2 regions of the Cryobacterium sp. 10S3 genome follow, and region 1 is predicted to be linked to the other one. Evidence: predicted binding sites of a transcription regulator. Region 1 holds the regulator's gene; the other holds the start of a gene.
What was found. Region 1 encodes LexA, which represses DNA repair genes until DNA is damaged. Its sites were predicted from a motif close to TCGAACANNTGTTCGA; they were not measured.
Positions count from the first base shown of each region.

Region 2: RHM57_RS05295 (HNH endonuclease signature motif containing protein) is a predicted target of LexA. The motif match lies at 7,921-7,936, and genes of this name have one in related genera.

Region 1 is NZ_CP133773.1:984,349-994,314, forward strand. It holds gene hflX (GTPase HflX) at 1-506, shown strand, start outside; gene RHM57_RS04550 (methylenetetrahydrofolate reductase) at 712-1,701, shown strand; gene metE (5-methyltetrahydropteroyltriglutamate--homocysteine S-methyltransferase) at 1,875-4,214, shown strand; gene lexA (transcriptional repressor LexA) at 4,327-4,950, opposite strand; gene RHM57_RS04565 (LysM peptidoglycan-binding domain-containing protein) at 5,369-5,743, shown strand; gene RHM57_RS04570 (histidinol-phosphate transaminase) at 5,861-6,940, shown strand; gene hisB (imidazoleglycerol-phosphate dehydratase HisB) at 6,966-7,604, shown strand; gene hisH (imidazole glycerol phosphate synthase subunit HisH) at 7,601-8,233, shown strand; gene priA (bifunctional 1-(5-phosphoribosyl)-5-((5-phosphoribosylamino)methylideneamino)imidazole-4-carboxamide isomerase/phosphoribosylanthranilate isomerase PriA) at 8,295-9,035, shown strand; gene RHM57_RS04590 (SseB family protein) at 9,019-9,849, shown strand; gene RHM57_RS04595 (DEAD/DEAH box helicase) at 9,901-9,966, shown strand, end outside.
Region 2 is NZ_CP133773.1:1,135,703-1,145,668, forward strand. It holds gene RHM57_RS05255 (ATP-binding protein) at 1-2,375, shown strand, start outside; gene RHM57_RS05260 (hypothetical protein) at 2,368-2,619, shown strand; gene RHM57_RS05265 (1-phosphofructokinase family hexose kinase) at 2,641-3,600, opposite strand; gene RHM57_RS05270 (SHOCT domain-containing protein) at 3,659-4,042, opposite strand; gene RHM57_RS05275 (hypothetical protein) at 4,271-4,534, shown strand; gene RHM57_RS05280 (SHOCT domain-containing protein) at 4,583-4,912, shown strand; gene RHM57_RS05285 (LLM class flavin-dependent oxidoreductase) at 5,040-6,344, shown strand; gene RHM57_RS05290 (NtaA/DmoA family FMN-dependent monooxygenase) at 6,344-7,729, shown strand; gene RHM57_RS05295 (HNH endonuclease signature motif containing protein) at 7,956-9,638, shown strand; gene RHM57_RS05300 (cysteine hydrolase family protein) at 9,680-9,966, opposite strand, start outside.

The DNA of each region.
Region 1 (9,966 bases):
CGCACCAACTCGTCGAGGCCTTCCGGTCGACCCTTGAAGAGGTCGCCGACGCCGACGTCATCGTGCACGTCGTCGACGCCTCCCACCCCGACCCGGCGAGCCAGCTCGCGACGGTCCGCGAGGTCATCGGTGAGGTCGGCGCCCGGGAGATCCCTGAGCTCGTCGTCTTCAACAAGAGCGACCTCGTCACGGACGACGATCGTCTCGTGCTGCGCGGCCTCTGGCCGAAGGGCATCTTCGTCTCCACCCGCACGGGTGAGGGCGTCGACGAGGTGCTCGACGCGATCGCCGGACTGCTTCCGCGCCCGTCCATCGAACTCGACCTGCTCATTCCCTACGAGCGTGGCGACCTGATCGCGATGCTGCACGCCCAGGGCACGGTGCTCACGACGGACTACGCCGAAACCGGCACCCGGGTGCGCGCCCTCGTCACGACGGAGATCCAGTCCCAGTTCGCACCGTTCGCCGTCGCACCGGCGGCCGCCGTGCCCGCCGTCGCAAGCTGAACCAGGTAACGAACGGTCACACTCGTGCAATCCGATTAAGGGATTGCTAGAGTTTTCTTCAATCGTTGCCGACGGATTTCTTCCGCCGGCATGGAGCGACAGCCGAGCCCGGCACCCGCCCGCGAACACCCGCCAAGGCTTTCTGGCGGTCCGCGGCCGCCCGGCCATTCAGTGCACACACTGGCTACTGTCGAATGAGGAATGAATGTCCACTCCAACGGACTCCGCCCGCACACGGCGCATCCCCTTTTCGTTCGAGCTGTATCCGCCGAAGACGGATGCCGCAGCATCCGCTCTCGCGACGACGATCGACCATCTCGCAGCGGCGGGCCCCGACTTCCTCTCGGTCACCTACGGGGCCAACGGATCCTCACGCCGCTCCTCGCTCGACGTTCTCAGCCGAATCCTCCGCACGACGAACGTCGAAGCGATGGCCCACCTCACCTGCGTCGGCTCCACCCACGACGAGGCGAACCGGCTGATCCGCGAATTCCTCGACGCCGGAGTGCGCAGCTTCCTCGCCCTCCGCGGCGACCCCCCGGCAGGCACGAAGGAGGGCGAGGCGTTCCTCGGCGACTTCGGCAGCGCCGCCGAACTCGTGCAGCTCATCCACCGGGTTCAGGCCGAGAAGTCCCCGTACCGCGAGACGATCATCCCCGGTATCCCCGCCGCACGCGCCGTCAAGCCCGGCCACGAGAAGGTGCGGATCGCCGTTGCGGCGTTCCCGAACGGCCACCCCCGGTCACGTTCATCGGCGCAGGATATCGACACCCTGCTCGCCAAGCAGGCCGCGGGCGCGAACCTCGGCATCACCCAGCTCTTCTTCCACGCCGACCACTTCCTCAGCTTCGTCCAGCGCGCCAGGGAAGCCGGAGTGCTCTTCCCGATCCTGCCCGGCATCATGCCGGTGACCAGCCCGGCCAGGCTGCGGCGGATCATCGAACTCTCCGGTGAGCAGATGCCGGCAGACCTGTCCATCCGGCTCGAGATCGAACCGACCAAGGAAGGACAGCGTGAGATCGGCATCCAGCACGCCGTCGACCTCGCCAGCCAGGTGATCGCCGGGGGAGCGCCCGGTCTGCACCTCTACGCCTTCAATCAGCACGAGACCGTACTGGAGGTGCTCGACGGCTGCGGCCTGCTCGGCGCGCCGGCTCCGGTCCGGACGCCGACGGCACTGCCCACGATCGTGTAACCCGGCCTGGCGCCCCGCCCCGCCCCGGACGCCATCGCCGCTCCCGCTCCACCGACCGCCATACGGGCGCCTCGGGTTTCCGTCGCGCCCGAAAGCACCCTGCACGCCGCGGCATCCGCCCCACACACCACCCGCCAGCATCCGCTGCACCGCCCAACCGCAAAGGAAACGTTATGACCAGCACTGCCCCGTTCCCCGCAGGCACGATCCTCGGCTATCCGCGCATCGGCCCGCGCCGAGAACTCAAGAAGGCCGTCGAATCCTTCTGGGCCGGCACATCGAGCGCCGTCGAACTCGAGGCCGCTGCGGCCGGACTCCGTCAGGCCACCCGCGACCGCCTCGCCGCCCTCGGCCTCGGCCGCACCGACTCCGCCATCCCGGAGTCGTTCTCCTACTACGACCAGATGCTCGACGCGCTCTGCACGGTCGGCGCCGTGCCCGCCCGCTTCGCCGGACTCGTCGACGCCGACGGGCACATCGACCTCGCCGGATACTTCACCCTCGCCCGCGGCGAGGGGGACAGCCTCCCGCTCGAGATGACCAAGTGGTTCGACTCGAACTACCACTACCTCGTGCCCGAGATCGGGCCGGAAACGGAGTTCTCCCTCTCGAGCGACCGGATCGTGCGCGAATTCGAGGAGGCACGCGCCGCCGGCTTCCTGACCCGGCCCGTCATCGTCGGCCCGGTCACGTTCCTGCTGCTCAGCAAGCCGAGCGACGAAGCCCCTGCGGGCTTCGAGCCCCTCGACCGGCTCGATGACCTCATTCCGGTGTACGCGACCCTGCTGCAGCGCCTCGCCGACGCCGGTGCCGAGTGGGTGCAGCTCGACGAACCCGGCCTCGTCAGCGAGAGCATCCACGTGCCCCGCGCCGAGACCCTCAGCGCCGTGCAGTGGGCGTACGGGACCCTCGGGCACCTCGCCCAGCGTCCGGCGATCTTCGTCGCTGCCCCCTACGGCAGCCTCGACGACGCCCTGCCCGTGCTCGCCGGCGCACCGATCGAGGCCATCGGCCTTGATCTCGTCCGCGGCACGCTCCCCGAGACCGCCCCAGGGCTGGACGGGAAGACCCTCGTCGCCGGTGTCATCGACGGGCACAACATCTGGCGCGGTGACCTGGCGGATGCCTTCGCTCAGGTCACCGGGGCCGGCGCACTGTCGCCGCGGATCGCCGTCTCGACCTCGACGAGCCTCCAGCACGTCCCGCACACCGTCGCGGACGAGACCGCGCTCGGCGCCGAACTCGTGAGCTGGCTCGCATTCGCCGACGAGAAAGTCGGCCAGGTTGTGACCCTCGCCCGCGGCCTGGCCGACGGACGGGAGGCCATCAGCGCCGAACTGGACGCTGCGACCGGCGCACTCGCCGCCCGCAGCGCCGCCCCCGGCGTCCGCGACGGTGCCGTGAGGGCCCGTGCCGCGGAGCTCACCGACGCCTCGTACAGCCGAGGGGTTTACGCCGACAGGCTCGCCGCCCAGGAGGCCGCACTCGCGCTGCCCTTCCTGCCGACGACGACCATCGGCTCCTTCCCGCAGACCGGGGAGATCCGCCGTGCCCGCGCCCGTTTCCTCACCGGAGTGCTCAGCGACGCCGAATACCGCGACCTGATGCGCGCGGAGATCGCCAGGGTCGTCGCCCTGCAGGAGGAGATCGGCCTCGACGTGCTCGTGCACGGCGAACCCGAGCGCAACGACATGGTGCAGTACTTCGCCGAGAACCTCGACGGCTTCGCGGTCACCGAGAACGGCTGGGTCCAGTCCTACGGCAGCCGCTGCACCCGCCCGTCCATCCTGTGGGGCGATGTCTCCCGCCCGAAGCCGATCACCGTCGACTGGTCGACCTACACGCAGGGGCTGACGGCGAAGCCGGTCAAGGGCATGCTGACCGGCCCGGTCACCATCCTCGCCTGGTCCTTCGTGCGCGACGACCAGCCCCTCGGCGAGACGGCGCGCCAGGTCGCCCTCGCCCTCCGCGACGAGATCGCCGACCTCGAGGCCGCCGGAATCGGCATCATCCAGGTCGACGAGCCGGCCCTGCGCGAACTGCTTCCGCTCAAGAAGGCCGGCCACGCAGACTACCTCGACTGGTCCGTCGGCTCGTTCCGGCTCGCGACCGCCGGGGTGCGGGACGCCACCCAGATCCACACCCACCTCTGCTACTCCGAGTTCGGTGTCGTGCTCGAGGCGATCCGCGCTCTCGACGCCGACGTGACGAGCATCGAGGCGGCCCGCTCCCGGATGGAGGTCGTGACGGACATTCAGGCCAATGGCTTCGACCACGGCATCGGCCCGGGCGTCTACGACATCCACTCACCGCGGGTGCCGGGCGTTGCCGAGCTGACGGAGCTGCTCGACCGTGCCGTCGCCGCCATCCCGGCCGGTCAGGTCTGGGTGAACCCGGATTGCGGGCTCAAGACCCGCGGCTACGCGGAGACGGTCGAGTCTCTCGGAAACATGATCGAGGCGACCCGCATCGTGCGCGCCCGCCTCGCCGCAGGCGTGCCCGCCCTCGCCTGATCCTCCTCGCGGCGAACACCCGCCGCGCGCGACGCGCCGTTTGCGCCGCTTCGCGCCAGGCTTGCCTGGCGCGAAGCGGCGCAGTTGGCGCGCACGGGGGATCTACAGTGAGCTACAGGGAACGCAGGACGGCGACGATCTTGCCGAGGATCTCGGCGTGGTCACCGAGGATCGGCTCGAAGTTGGTGTTCCTCGGCAGCAGCCAGGTGTGGCCGTCACGCTGCCGGAAGACCTTCACCGTCGCCTCGCCATCGAGCATCGCGGCGACGATCTCGCCGTTCTCCGCGGTCTTCTGCTGGCGGACGACGACCCAGTCGCCGTCCATGATCGCGGCGTCGATCATCGATTCGCCGACGACCTTGAGCATGAACAGCTCGCCCTTGCCGACGAGCTGGCGCGGGAGCGGGAAGATCTCGTCGACCTGCTGGTCGGCCATGATCGGAACACCGGCCGCGATCCGCCCGACGAGCGGCACCATTGCCGCGTCGCCCACCGGGGTACCCTGCTGGAAGTTCTCGGCGGCGCCGGCCGCGGTGTCCTCCGGCGACTGCGGCAGCTCGATCAGGACCTCGAGCGCCCGGGGCCGGTTCGGGTCCCTGCGCAGGTAGCCGCTCAGCTGGAGCTGGTTGAGCTGGTGGGTGACGCTCGACAGCGACGACAGGCCCACGGCGTCACCGATCTCCCGCATGCTCGGCGGATAGCCGCGCTGGCCGACAGAGCGCTGGATCACGTCCATGATCGCGCGCTGCTTGTCGCTGAGGCTCTTCCTCCGACGTGTTCCGCCTCGTTCGGGGGAACTGCCGGCGAACGGGGTCACGCTGTCCGGGGTCTCGCTGTCCGGGGTCACGCTGTCCTGGGTCACGATGTCGCTCCTGTCGGTGGCGGTGGGCGGTGGCGGGCGGTCGCCCCGGTGGATGCCGTGAGGCGACCGTATCCGAATGTCAGTGGTCGCTGGTTGAGTTCACACCAGTCAATCGAAACTGTAACCAGCCTGGGGCGAAGTGCAGACATTCATTCGAGTGTGTCGTGTACTTCACCCCAATAATAACCGGAGAAAGTCTTGATTGTTCGAACAATCGAATATATATTCGGAACATAGCTTCGTATCCAGCTCTCCCGGCCGAGAGTCGGATACGAATACACAGGAGGCAGACATGAGCACAACAATCGAGCTGGTCCCGGGGGCGCACACCCGGCTGCGCATCACCCGGCGCGGTCGTGCCGTGCTGACCGCGATCGCCGGCGTCCCCCTCGTCGTCGGCGCGCTTGCCCTCGCCCTCAACGGCGGCCTCGCCGCCGCAGACGGCAGCACCTTGAGCGGCAGCGGCATGAGCGCCGACGCGGGTGGAAGTGCGACGACCTTCGACTACGTCACGATCCAGTCGGGCCAGTCGTTGTGGCAGCTTGCCGAGCGCATCGCCCCTTCTGCCGATCCGCGCGAGGTCATCGCCGAGATCGTCAACCTGAACCAGCTGCCCTCCGAGAGCGTGCAGCCGGGCCAGCGCTTGGCTCTCCCTGCCGAATACTGAGCAAGCCGGATACTGAGCAAGCCGGATACTGAACCACCGGAGTACTGAGCAAGCCAAATACTGAACCACGGGCAATATGACCCGCCGGTGCTGAGGCCCATCGGTAACATGGGGGGAGTGACCAGTCTCAACGACCTGCCCCTCCGCGACAATCTTCGCGGGCTCACTCCCTATGGGGCGCCGCAGCTGCACGTGCCGGTCGCGCTCAACGTGAATGAGAACACCCACGGCATCCCCGAGGACGTGGCCGTCGACATCGCCGCAGCACTGGCCGCCGCTATCCGGGGGATCAACCGGTACCCGGACCGGGAATTCACGGAACTGCGCGAGGCGATGGCCCGCTACCTCGGACACGGTCTCACCCGTCAGAACATCTGGGCGGCCAACGGCTCCAACGAGGTTCTCCAGCAGGTGCTGCAGGCCTTCGGCGGGCCGGGACGCACCCTCCTCGGTTTCGCCCCCACCTATTCGATGTACCCGTTGCTCGCCTCGGGAACCGGAACCCGCTGGGTCGCCGGTGACCGCGACGCCGACTTCGAACTCACCCCGGAACGCGCCGTCGACTGGGTCAACCGGGTCAATCCCGACCTCGTCTTCCTGTGCTCCCCGAACAACCCGACCGGCACCCCGCTCTCTCTCGACGTGATCGCCGCCGTCTACGACGCCTGTGACGGCATCGTGGTCGTCGACGAGGCCTACGCCGAATTCGCTCCGGTGGGGACGGCATCCGCTCTCACCCTGCTGCCCGGCAGGGAACGCCTGCTGGTCTCGCGCACGATGAGCAAGGCCTTCGCATTCGCCGGGGCCCGGGTGGGCTACCTCGCCGCCGACCCGGCCGTGACTGATGCGCTGCGGCTCGTGCGCCTGCCGTACCACCTCTCCGCGCTGACCCAGGCCGCGGCCGTCGCCGCTTTCGCGCACACGCCGGAGATGCTGCGCATGGTCGACGACATCCGCGGCCAGCGCGACCGCCTCGTCACCGAGCTGCACCGGCTGGGCTACCGCCCCTTGCGGAGCTGGAGCAATTTCGTGCTGTTCGGCGGGGTCTCCGACCCGCGCGGAACCTTCGAGGCGCTGCTCGCCGAGGGCATCCTCGTGCGCGACGTCGGGATCCCCGGCCACCTGCGGGTCACGGCCGGCACCGAGCGCGAGACGAGCGTATTCCTCGACGCCCTCGAAGCACTGGGCCACGCGTAACCGCCCGGGCCAATAAACTAGCCGCATGAGCTCACAGTCACCGGCCGCACAGTCATCGACCGCACAGGCCCGCATCGCGCACCTGCAGCGGGAGACGAGCGAGTCGAGCATCGACCTGACGATCAACCTCGACGGCACCGGCGTCTCCGACATCCACACCTCGGTGCCGTTCTACGACCACATGCTCACCGCGTTCGCCAAGCACTCGCTGACCGACCTCACCGTGCGGGCGTCGGGGGACATCGAGATCGACGTGCACCACACCGTCGAAGACGTCGCCATCGTGCTCGGACTCGCCATCCGGCAGGCGCTCGGAGACAAGTCCGGCATCTCCCGCTACGGCGACGCGCTCGTGCCCCTCGACGACGCCCTCGCCCAGGCTGTCGTCGACATCTCCGGCCGCCCGTACCTCGTGCACACCGGGGAGCCTGCCGGCTTCGAGTTCCACCTCATCGGCGGACACTTCACCGGCTCGATGGTGCGCCACGTCTTCGAGGCGATCGCATTCAACGCGGCCCTCACCGTGCACGTCACCGTGCTCGGCGGCCGCGACCCGCACCACATCGCCGAGGCCGAATTCAAGGCCTTCGCCCGCGCCTTCCGCCAGGCCAAGGCCTACGACCCGCTCGTCTCCGGCATCCCCTCGACCAAGGGCGCCCTGTGACGAGCGTCGTCGTCTTCGACTACGGCACCGGCAACGTGCACTCGGCCGTCAAAGCCCTCGAACTCGCCGGCGCCGACGTGACCCTGACGAGCGACCGCCGCACCGCCCTCGAGGCTTCCGGCCTCGTCGTGCCCGGCGTCGGAGCGTTCAGCGCCGTGATGAGCGCCCTCACCGCCGTGCGCGGCGACGAGATCGTCGACCGCCGCATCGCCGGGGGACGGCCGGTGCTCGGCATCTGCGTCGGCATGCAGGTCCTGTTCGAGCACGGCGTCGAACGCGGCTCGGACACCGAGGGACTCGGCGAATGGCCCGGCACCGTCGCCCAGCTGCCCGCCAAGATCCTGCCGCACATGGGCTGGAACACCGTCACCCCCGACCCGGACTCGCGCCTCTTCGCCGGCATCGAGGACGAGCGGTTCTACTTCGTGCACTCCTTCGCCGCCCAGGAGTGGACGCTCGAGGTCACGCCGCCGTTCCCGCGGCCCCGGCTCACCTGGGCGGAACACGGCGGACCGTTCCTCGCCGCTGTCGAGAACGGACCGCTCTCCGCGACCCAGTTCCACCCGGAGAAATCGGGCGAGGCCGGCATCCGCCTGCTGAAGAACTGGATCGGTACCCTGCGGGACTGACCGTCCCCTCTCGCTTTTGTTCGGCGGCCCGGCCGCACCCATCCCTGATCTGAGGACTACCGTGACTGAAACCACCCCCCGCCTCGTCCTGCTCCCGGCTGTCGACGTCGCAGACGGCAAGGCCGTGCGCCTCACCCAGGGCGAGGCCGGGACCGAGACCAACTACGGCGACCCCGTCGACGCCGCCCTCGACTGGGCGAGGCAGGGCGCCGAGTGGATCCACCTCGTCGATCTCGACGCGGCCTTCGGGCGCGGCACGAACACCGACGTGATCAGCCGGGTCATCCGCGAGGTCTCCGGAGTCAAGATCGAACTGTCCGGCGGGATCCGCGACGACGCCTCCCTGCAGGCGGCGCTCGGCGCGGGCGTCAGCCGGATCAACCTCGGCACGGCGGCCCTGGAGAACCCGGACTGGGCTGCCCGCGTGATCGCCGAACACGGTGACCAGGTCGCCGTCGGCCTGGACGTGCGCGGCACGACCCTTGCCGCCCGCGGTTGGACGAAGGAAGGCGGCGACCTCTGGGAGGTGCTCGCCCGCCTCGAGGAAGTGGGCTGCTCCCGTTACGTCGTGACCGACGTCACCAAGGACGGTACTCTGCAGGGTCCGAACCTCGACCTGCTCCGGCAGGTGCTCGCGCACACCGACCGTCCCGTCGTCGCCTCCGGCGGCATCTCGAGCCTGGCCGACCTCGTCGCCCTGCGCGAGCTGGTCCCGCTCGGACTCGAGGGCGCGATCGTGGGCAAGGCGCTCTACGCCGGCGCCTTCACCCTCGGTGAGGCCCTGGATGTCGCCGGCCGTTAATCTCGGATCGACCGGCCTCCCCGGGGGCCCAGAAGGCCAGGGAGGCCCCGGTCGCGCCAGCGTCCCTGCCGACTCCGCCGGGCAGCCCTGGGCCGGCCGTGCCTTCGAAGCCAACGACCACGCCGACGACGACGGATCGGCCCCGCTCGACCTCCTCGCCGCCCTCGCCCGCTACCGCGACAGGGAGTCCGGGGAGGAGGCCGTCGTCGACGCGATCCGCTCGTCCCGGCTGCTGATCCCGCTCGTGACGGCGCTCGGCGACTCCGGGCACACCGACGCCGGTCTCCTCGTCGACAAGACCCAGGAACTCTCGGTCATCACGGTCGCCGGACCGGACGGTCGGAACGTGCTCCCGGTGTTCACCTCGGCCGAAGCCATGGCCGCGTGGAACAGTGCGGCGCGGCCGGTGCCGGCCGACGGCATTCGGATCGCCCTCGCCGCGGCACAGGAGAACACCGACCTCGTCGTGCTCGACCCGACCGCGCCGACCGAATATGTCGTGCGGAGGCCGGCCCTGTGGGCGATCGCGCAAGGCCAGCCCTGGACACCGAGCTACGCGAGCCGCGCCGTCGCCGACGCCTTCGCGGCGTCGATCACGAGCGAGCTGAGCGTGCTCGGCGTCGCGCTCTCCGCCGGCGACCCGCTCGGCCGGTTCGCCGGGCCAGAGCTCGTGGTGCGCCTCGAGCTCGTCGACGGCCTGACCCGCGCCGAACTCGACGCGACGCTCGCCCGGCTCGCCGCGCGGTGGTCGGCGAGCGACACGATCGCCACCCAGGTCGATTCCCTGCGCGTGCAGCTCGCCGCGTCACGCTGACCGGGCCGGTCGCTGGGGCCGATTGTCAGGGGTGGGCGGGAAGATGGAGAGATGACCGAGGTCCTGCAGAGATTCTCGCCCGCCACCCGGGCCTGGTTCGGCCAGGCCTTCGCCGCG
Region 2 (9,966 bases), 150 kb from region 1:
GGGACAACCAGGTCGAGCTCACCCGGGCCAGGAACGCCGAGACCGAGCTCAAGTCCCGCGTCGCCGAGGTGCAGCACCAGCAGCGTGACAACGGCGGCGACGTCCTCGTCAGCCTGCAGAACGAGATCGGCCAGCTCCGGGACCAGCGCGACGACGTAGCGGCTGAGCGTGCGAAGTTCGACGACCGCACCGCCGTCCTCGCCCCGGCGATCGTCTCGCCGGCCGAATTCACCCTCGCGCAGAACGACGCGGAACGCTTCCTCGCCGGGTTTTCCGGGGCCGAGCGTGACCTCGAGGCCGAGCGCACGACCCTGCAACGGAACGCCTTCCCCGTCGAGGAACAGCTCAGGACCCTGGGCCAGGAGCACGACTTCCTCGCGGGCCGCGAGAACCTGATTCCCCAGCACCTGCACAATGCCCGGGTGATGATCGCGGAGGCCGCGGGGATCCCCGCGGACGAGTTGCCCTTCGTCGCCGAACTCGTCGACCTCGCCGCCGGCGAGGAATCCTGGCGCCAGGCCGCCGAAGTCACCCTGTCGTCCGTCGTGCGCGTCATGCTCGTCGACGAGACGCGGTTGCGCGCCCTCAGCGCGGCCATCGAACCGATTCAGATCCCGGTGCGCATCCACTTCGAGGGCGTCGCACTCCGGGCGCACCGACCTCGTACCGGCGACCCCCGCTACGTGTCCGGCAAGCTCGTCTATCAGGATTCACCCTTCAGCGGCTGGGTCCAGGACCGGGTCAGCGCACCGAGCCTCGACGCGCTCTGCGTGGCCGAGGCCACCGACCTGGCCGGCGACGGCCCGCGGGTCACCCCGAGCGGCCAGACCCGAAACGGCAAGCGCGGGGCACACGGCTGGAACAAGGGCCAGGCGCCGATCGTCGGCTTCTCGAACGCCGGTCGACTCGCCGAGATCGTGGCCGAACGCGCCGAACTGGCCGGCGCGGCCGAGGCACTCTCCCGTGACGCCGCCGAAGTGGGGAACCGCATCGCCGACCTCCGCAGCAGGCGAAGCGCCCACCAGTACGTCGTGGACACCACCTGGCTGTCGATCGATGTGGCCGGCGCCGAGGCCAGGATCGCCGAGAAGGAAGCCGAATCGGAGCGCGTCCTCGCGGGCAGCGACATCCTCCGCGCCCTCAAAGCCGAGGAAGGACGCTTCTCCTCCGAACTCGAGGCCGCCCAGAAGCTCAAACACGCGGCCGATGGGACCGCCGAGCGTCTTGCCGCCGAACAGGCGCGGATCGTCGACCGTCAGGACGCCGTCTCCGGCATGCTCGACCGGATCGAACGTGACCAGGCGGCCACCCTCTCCGAGGAGCACTTCGCGCACCTGACCGACCAGTTCGCCCTCGTCGGAGACCAGGGCGACCTCGCCGCACTCGAGGGCGGCGTCCGACGGCTGCGCGAGCGCCTCACCGAGCAGTCCGCGCACGACAGGGAGAACGCCACGAGCGCCCGGGATTCACTGGTCCGCATCTTCGAGACGTTCCAGGGCAGGTGGCCAGACCCGAACATCGGCACCTCGCTCGAGTCGTACACGAGCTACCGGGACATCCTCGACGCCGTCTACACGCTCGGCCTGCACGAGCGGCGCCAGGAATGGAAGCGACGGCTGTCGGCGTGGAGCGGACAAGACCTCGTGCCTCTCACCGCGGCGTTCAACACTGCCATCGAGGAGATCGAGGACCGGCTCAGACCGATCAACGAGATCCTTGCAACCCTGCCGTTCGGGGCCGGCCGCGATCGACTGAAGATCGCACTGCGCCGCCTGCACCGCGACGACGCCACCGCGTTCCGCAAGGAGCTCAAGGTCCTCGCGTCCGGAGCGACCGAGGACTTCACCGACGAGGAAACCGAGGCCCGGTTCACCCGTCTCCACAATTTCATGGCCCAGATTCGCCGGCCGGAACCAGGGACGCGCACGGAGTCGCAGCGGGACCTGCTCCTCGACGTGCGCAAGCACGTGGAGATCACCGCGGTACGGTCGACGCCCGACGGCGTCGAGGTGAGCACATACTCCTCGCTCGGCGGCAAGAGCGGTGGAGAGTCCCAGGAACTCGTGGCGTTCGTCGTCGGGGCCGCGCTGCGCTTCCAGCTCGGCGACGAGAGCCGCACCCGCCCGCGGTTCGCACCGGTCTTCCTCGACGAGGGTTTCGTGAAATCGGACTCCGAGTTCGCCGGCCGTGCTGTGGCCGCGTGGAAGGGACTCGGCTTCCAGCTCATCGTGGGGTCGCCGCTCGACAAGGTCACCGCCCTCGAACCGCACATGGAACTCGTGCTCTCGATGACCAAGAACACCAGCACCGGCTACTCGTACATCACCCCGCTGTCGTCCCCAAATCCGGTCCCGGTAAGCTCGAACCATGGATGAAGAACAGACTGTACCGACCACCTATGTGCTGCCGAACAAGGAATTCCTCGAGATCGCCGATGGCGACACTCTTCCGGAAATCGGCGACGGGATCTACACCGGTGGCGTGGCCTACCGCGTCACCGACCTGTGGTTCATCGACGACGACGACGCGCCGTTGCCCTACGGCTTCAACGTGTTCCTCACGGAAGCACCCAAGAACGGCAACACTCTCCGCGAGTTCGACCCGATCTTCTTCGCGTAGGCCGTCTGCCGCCGCGCCGGCTCAGGCCCGCGCGGCGAGCTCGGCCTCGAGTCGTTCGACGTCCTCGCGGTGGCACAGTTCGGTTGCGGGTGTCGAGGCCGTTGCACTCCCGGCGGCGACTCCCGCACGGAAGGCCTCCTCGACGGTTCTGCCCTGGGCGAGGCGCAGCACGAAGGCGCCGAGAAAGCTGTCGCCGGCCCCGACGGTGCTGATCACGGTCACCTTCGGAACCTCAGAGCGGATGACCCCGGTCTTCGATGCAAGCAGGGCGCCCTCTCCGCCGAGGGTGAGCGCCACGTACTCTGCTGCGCCGCTGGCGACGAGCGCCGACGCGGCCTCCGCCTGGCTCTCCGGAGTCTCGAGCTTCACGCCGGCGTGAGCCTCGAGTTCGCGGAGGCTGGGCTTGACCAGGAAGACCCCTTCCGCGAGCGCTCCGCTGAGGGCCGGACCGGAGGCATCCACGATGCACCGCGCTCCATTGGTTCTGGCCAGGCGGGCGACCCGTGCGTAGAAGTCGTCGGGGACTCCCGGGGGCAGGCTGCCGCTCGCGATGACATATCCGCCGCGGGGCATCGACGCGGCGAGGGTGTCGAGGCACGTGGTCCACTCGGCCTCGGACAACTCGGGTCCCTGGAGCACGAAGCGGAACTGCTTGCCGGTATCGGTTTCGTCGACGGTGAAGCTCTGGCGCGTGCTTTCCTTGATCGGCACCAGAACGGTGGGGAGTCCTTCCGCTGCGATGAGCTGGCGATAGGCCTCTCCCGTTGGCCCGCCTGCCGCATACAGGGACAGAGCGGTGCCGCCGAGGCGACGGATGACCCTGGCCACGTTCACGCCGCCGCCCCCCGGGTCGATGCGCGTGCTCCCGCACCGGAGCTTGTGCTCCCCGGTCACATGGGCCGTCGAGGTGCTGACGTCGAGGGCGGGATTAATGGTGAGGGTCAAAATCGGTGGTGCATTCACGAGGCTCGAGGCGTCCATCTGCCCAGTCTAGAAGCCGCTACCGGAAGCGCTGGAGGCTCACGCCCTTCGCAGCGCGCTACCTGAGCGCCTTGGCCTTGAGCGCCTCGAACTCCGTGGCCGTGATCGAGCCGCTGTCGAAGAGTTCTTTCGCCTTCGCGATTTCCGCGGAGGGGCTGGCGGACGAGGCGACGGACCTCACGTAGTCATCCGTATATGCCTGCGCCTGCTGCACGCGTTCCGCCTGTCGTCTTGCCATGTCCGGGCCGCGGGCGATCAGGTAGACCAGGGCCGTCAGGAAGGGAACGAAAACGAGGAAGATCAGCCAGACGGCCTTGGCCAAACCGGTGAGCTTGTGATCCCGGAAAATGTCGCCGACGATCGAGAACAACACCATGAGATACGCGATGAACGCGAAACTCCAAAAGAAGAACCACACGACGTCCCAGAAATTCGCAAACATGAACTGCTCCTTGCCTCAGGTGCTCTTCTGTGTCCTTGCGATGCCAGGGGTTCTTGCGGTTCCAGGCCGGGTGGAACAGGCAGGGCGAACCGAGCACGAGATCCGCTCCAGTGCCGGGCTATCTCGCCGGCAGCCCGACCATAGCGCGACCAGAGTCCGCCGGAAAGGTCTCCTTTCGCGGGCACCTTGATGCCCGCATCGGACCGGATTAGTGTCCCCAGTGTCCTGATGGAGCGTCTCGACGACGAGGTCGTGACGACGAGCGAGGAGAGACCGTGCCGACTCTCCGACGACGATGTTGACGAGCTGTCGACGGACCTCGAGAACAACAGCTCGGCGGCCATCCTGGTCTTCGAACACACCTGGTTCAGGCCGCTGCGCGATGCGATCCTGGACTCCGGAGGAGTCCTTCTCGAAGACGTGCACGTACCCGAATCCGTCGTGGACGAGGTGCTGATGGCGCTGGAAGAACCCGGGGCCGACACCGACTGACCCCAACAGGCCACGCAACACATTTCGGAACACGACGAAAGGAACACCATGATGCGTCGAGGTGGGCGACCCGGGCTGATGGGGACGATGGCACGCACCGCGGTCATCGCAGGCACGGCGACCGCAGTTTCCGGCGGAGTGAGCCGTCGGCAACAGGCCAGGGCCCAATCCGCAGCCGACCAGCAGGCTGTCCAGCAACAACCGCAACAGCCGCAGTACGCTCCACCACCGCAGGAGTATGCGCAGGCGCCGCAACCGGCAGTCGCCGCCGACGACAGCCTGTCCGCCCAGATCGAACGGCTCGCGACCCTCAAGACGGCCGGCGTGATCACCGACGCGGAGTTCTCGGCGGCGAAGGCAAAACTCCTCGGCATCTGACAATTGTTACCGCAGGTTTCACGCATGACTTTGTGTGACCTGCCTGCGGCCTGGCGGAACAGTGCCGTGCATATCGTGGGTGTCCGCGCAGACGACCGTGTCTCGCGCAGAGAAAAGGACACTCCCGATGACATCGTCGCTGTACCTGGGAATCGCACTCGACGGCGCCGGCTGGCACCCGTCGGCCTGGCGCGAGCCGGACGCCCGCCCCGCAGACCTGTTCCACCTCGACTACTGGGTCGCCCTCGTGCGTGCCGCCGAGGCTGCCGGCATCGACCTGGTCACGATCGAGGATTCCTTCGGCCTCCAGAGCTCGGGCTTCGGCGGAATCGACCCCCGCCGCGACGAGGTGCGCGGTCGACTCGACGCGCTTCTGCTCGCGACATCGATTGCGCCGCACACGAGCACGATCGGCCTCGTGCCGACGATCACCACGACGCACACGGAACCGTTCCACGTGGCAACGGGGGTGCAGACCCTCGACTACGTGAGCGAAGGCCGGGCCGGCTGGCGCGTGCAGGTCTCCGGGCGTGCCCATGAGGCCGCGCACGTCGGACGCCGCACGCTGCCCGCCCTCGACCCAGCCCTCGTCGTCCTGGGCGCAGACCCGGCCCAGACCGCCCTGATCGAGGACCTCTTCGGCGAGGCGCGCGACACCGTCGAGGTCGCCCGGCGGCTCTGGGACAGCTGGGAGGACGACGCCGTGATCCGCGATGTGGAGACGGGCCGGTTCGTCGACCGCGACAAGCTGCACTACATCGACTTCGAGGGCGACCGGTTCACCGTCAAGGGGCCCTCGATCACCCCGCGCCCGCCGCAGGGCCAGCCGCTCGTCTACGCGCTCGCCCACCAGAAGGTCCCGTACGAACTCGCCGTGGCCGGCGCCGACATCGTCGGCGTTACCCCGCACGACGACGCGCACCTCGAGGCCATCCTTGGGCAGCTCGAGACGGCGGCCCACGACGTGTCGCGCGGGGCAGACGAACCCCTGCGGGTCTGGACCGAGATCTCGGTCCTGATCGCGGAGACGGCGGATGCGGCCCAGGCGACCCTTGCCCGGCTCAACGCCACCCACGGGGAACCCTGGACCTCCGACACGCTCATCCTCGCCGACACCGCCGAAGCCGTCGCCACCCAGCTCCTGCACTGGCACAAGCTCGGCATCGACGGCGTTCGGCTGCGCCCGGCACGGCTTCCGGAAGACCTCTCGGCGATCACCGAGAGCGTCGTTCCGCTACTGCGTTCCGCGGGTGTCCTCGACCGGCCCGACGGGGTGGCCACGCTCCGCGCCCGGCTCGGATTCGGTCGCCCGGAGAGCCGCTACGCGACCCCTGCCGACGCCGACGCTCGCGGCACCGCTACGGCAGACACCGAAGGCGACCCCGCCGCAGACTCCACCTTCGAACTCGACCTGACCGGAAGCATCCGCTGATGACCACGACCGCCAGCACGACCGTCCACCCGATCGCCCAGGATCCCGCCGGGCGTCCGATTCGGCAGGTGCACCTCGCCGCGCACTTCCCCGGGGTGAACAACACCTCGGTCTGGAGCGACGGCAAGGCCGAGAGCCAGATCGCGTTCTCCTCCTTCCGGCACTTCGCGCAGAATGCCGAGCGCGGCAAGTTCGACTTCCTCTTCCTCGCCGAGGGGCTCAGGCTGCGGGAACAGAAGGGGCTCATCCATGACCTCGACGTCGTGGGTCGACCCAACACCCTCGCGATCCTGGCCGGGATCGCCGCCGTGACCGAACACATCGGCCTCGTCGGCACCCTCAGCTCGACCTTCAACGAACCGTACGAACTCGCCAGGCAGCTCGCGAGTCTCGACCTGCTGAGCGGGGGGCGGGCCGGCTGGAACATCGTCACGACCTCCGACGCCTTCCACGGCGAGAACTTCCGTCGCGGCGGCTTCCTCGACCCGAAGGACCGCTACGTGCGCGCCGAGGAGTTCGTCGCCGTCGCGCGCGCACTGTGGGATGGCTGGGCGCCCGGGGCCCTCGCCGCGAACAAGGACACGGGGGAGTTCCTCTCCGCCGATGCGCTCACGGCGGTCGACCACCACGGCCAGCAGTTCGACGTGAAGGGCTTCGGTACCCTCCCGCGCAGCCCACAGGGCCACCCGGTGATCGTGCAGGCCGGAGACTCTGCCGACGGCCGTGATTTCGCGTCGGCGAACGCGGAAGTGATCTTCTCCCTGCACTCCGAATTCGAGGACGGCCAGCGGTTCTTCCGCGATGTGAAGGGCCGCCTTCCGGCCGTCGGCCGCCACCCCGACTCCCTCAAGATTCTGCCGGCGGCGACCTTCATCCTCGGCGACACCGCGGCCGAAGCGCGGGAACGCTCCCGCGAAGTAGCGCTCCTGCAGGTGAGCCCGCAGACCGCGATCTCGTTCCTCGAGCAGCTCTGGGGCACCGACCTGGGCGGCTACGACCCGGATGGCCCACTGCCGGAGACCGACCCCGTCCTCGCCGACGAGGGCGTCACCCGCGGCCGGGTGCGCCATGTCGCGGACCCGGTTGCGGTCGCGAAGTCCTGGCGCGGCCTTGCTGAGGCCGAAGGGCTGAGCATCCGCGACCTGGTCATCCGCTTCGCCGCGAAGCACACCTTCGTCGGCACGCCGGTGCACGTCGCCGAGCAGATCAACCGGCACGTTCAGGAGGAAGCTTCAGACGGCTTCGTCATCGTCGGCCACACGAATCCGACGGGCCTCGACGAGTTCGTCGACCGGGTCATCCCGGAGCTTCAGGAGCGCGGCGTCTACCGCACCGAGTATGAAGCCGGCGCGACCCTGCGCGAGACGCTGGGCCTCACTCAGTAGCCCCAGGAGATTCGGGCAGCGGTGGTTGCAAATTCAGGAGATTGTTTGGGCCGGGCGGGATCGGCAGCACTGGTCCGCGGGCCGGTGCTGCTCGCCCGGGCGGATCTCCTGAGTTAGCCACCACGGGGTCGGAGCACTCGTTCTCAGGTATGAAAGTTGGGCTGAAAGGCCCAAAATTATGTGAGTAAGTCTCGCATTCGTGTTCGATTCGGGGTAGAATCGGGGTATGGCAGGAGCTTCCGATCCCCAGTCACACACCCCGCAGTCACCCGGTTCCGGGGCTGCGGGGCACCAGCCCACCGCAGCGGGCGACCAGCTGGCCCCATCGGCGGAGTCGGCCCATCCGGTTGCGGTTGCCGAGGGTTTCGAGGGCGCGGAGGGTCTGGCCGGTTCGGTGCCGTCGGTGCATGCGGATGCTGTCGCAAGGCTCGCCGGAGCCCGGGCGGCTCTCGCGGAGGCTCTGGCTGCGATTCCGGTGGGGTTGCTCAGTGATGCGGAAGCGGTCACTGCTCTGAAGGAAGTGGAGGCCATCGGGCGCACGGTGGACGCGGCCCGGGTGAACACGGCGACGGATGCGGACCGGCGGGCCCGGGTCCTCGGCCGCGAAGGTCTGGCCTGGCGGATGGGCTGCACGGGCCCGTGGGATGTCCTCACCCGGGTGACACGGGTCTCGGCCCGGGAGGTCAAACGCCGCACGAAGCTCGGCGACGCGGTGTTGCCGCGGCCGTGCGGCGGGAGCAGCTGGTTACCGCCCTTGTTCCCGACGGTCGGGGCCGCCCTGGCGGCGGGGCAGATCGGGGTGGAGACGGCGGAGTTGATCGTGGCCGGGCTGCAGGTGATCAGTCACCGGGTGGCGCCGGATGACCTGTTGACGGCGGAGCGGGCCCTGGTCGCCTCTGCGGCCGGGCTGATCACCCCGGAGACCGAGGATTTGGCCGGGGCCGGTGTGCCGGTGACCACGGACCTGATCCGGGGCATGGTCGCGCAGTGGCAGGCGGCCCTGGACCCCGACGGGGTCCTCCCGACCGAGGACCTGTTCGAGGCGAAGTCCAACATCGGCTTCGGACAACTCAAGAACGGGCTCTACCCCGTCAAGGGCGGAGTCACGCCGGAACTCTACGGGGTGATGAACACCCTCTTCGACGCCTTCCTCAGCTTCCACGCCCGCCCGGCGTTCCCCACCGCCGAGGAACAGGCCCTGATGGATTCGGGGCAGATGATCCCCGGCGCCGAGACCGCGGGTACCGACGCCGACACGGGCCCGGATCTGGACGTGATCGAGGCAGAGCTCCGGGAGCGCCGGGCGGATACCCGCACGAGTGGGGAGAAACGCGCCGACATCCTCCGGGCCCTGTTCGAACACGCCGCCCGCGACGAGGACACGCCCAGCATGGGCGGGTCGGCGCCGACGGTGATGGTGCACGTCAACGCTGCGGACCTCGCCTCGGGGGTCGGGGTGGGGTGGGTCGACGGGGTCGAGGCCCCCGTGTCGTTGAAGACGGTGCATCAGCGCATCTGTGACGGCGGCTTCCAGGGCGTGTTGTTCGGGGCGAACAACGAAGTGCTCAAGCTCGGGCCGGAACGACGCTACTTCAACCGGGCCCAACGCCGGGCGATTACCGCCCGGGACGGCGGGTGCATCATTCCCGGGTGCAAGGCCCCGGCGCACTGGGCCGAAGTGCACCATGTGAAGCCCTGGGCGAAAGACGGCCCGACGACCGTCGACAACGGGGTCTTACTCTGCTGGTTCCATCACCACAGCATCGATACCTCCGGGTGGGAGATCCGAATGGTGAAGGGCTCACCGCAGGTGCGGGCCCCCGGGTTGATCGACCCGCAACGACTCTGGCGGCCACCGAACAGGCACCGCGCCCACCAGGTCCTCACCGGACCACCCAACCGCGACTGACCAACCGTGACGTGACCAACCGTGACGGGGCACGGCCTCCGTCAGCGGACCGGGAGCGACTCGAGGTCGAGGTCGGCTGCGGCGAGCACATCGGCACCGGCATCGCGGAGTGCGGCCATGAAGGCGGCATGAACGGATGCCCCCGGAACCTCAGTGCCCTGGAACTCGAAGGCAGGCGCCGCGCAGGCGTTGTGCACGATGGTGACGGCGAAGCCGAGGTCGAGGGCGGCCCTCGAGGTCGCATCGATGCACATGCTGCTCATCATGCCCATGACGACAAGGTGGTCGATGTTCTCAGCGCGCAACAGCCGTTCGAGGCCGGTGTCCA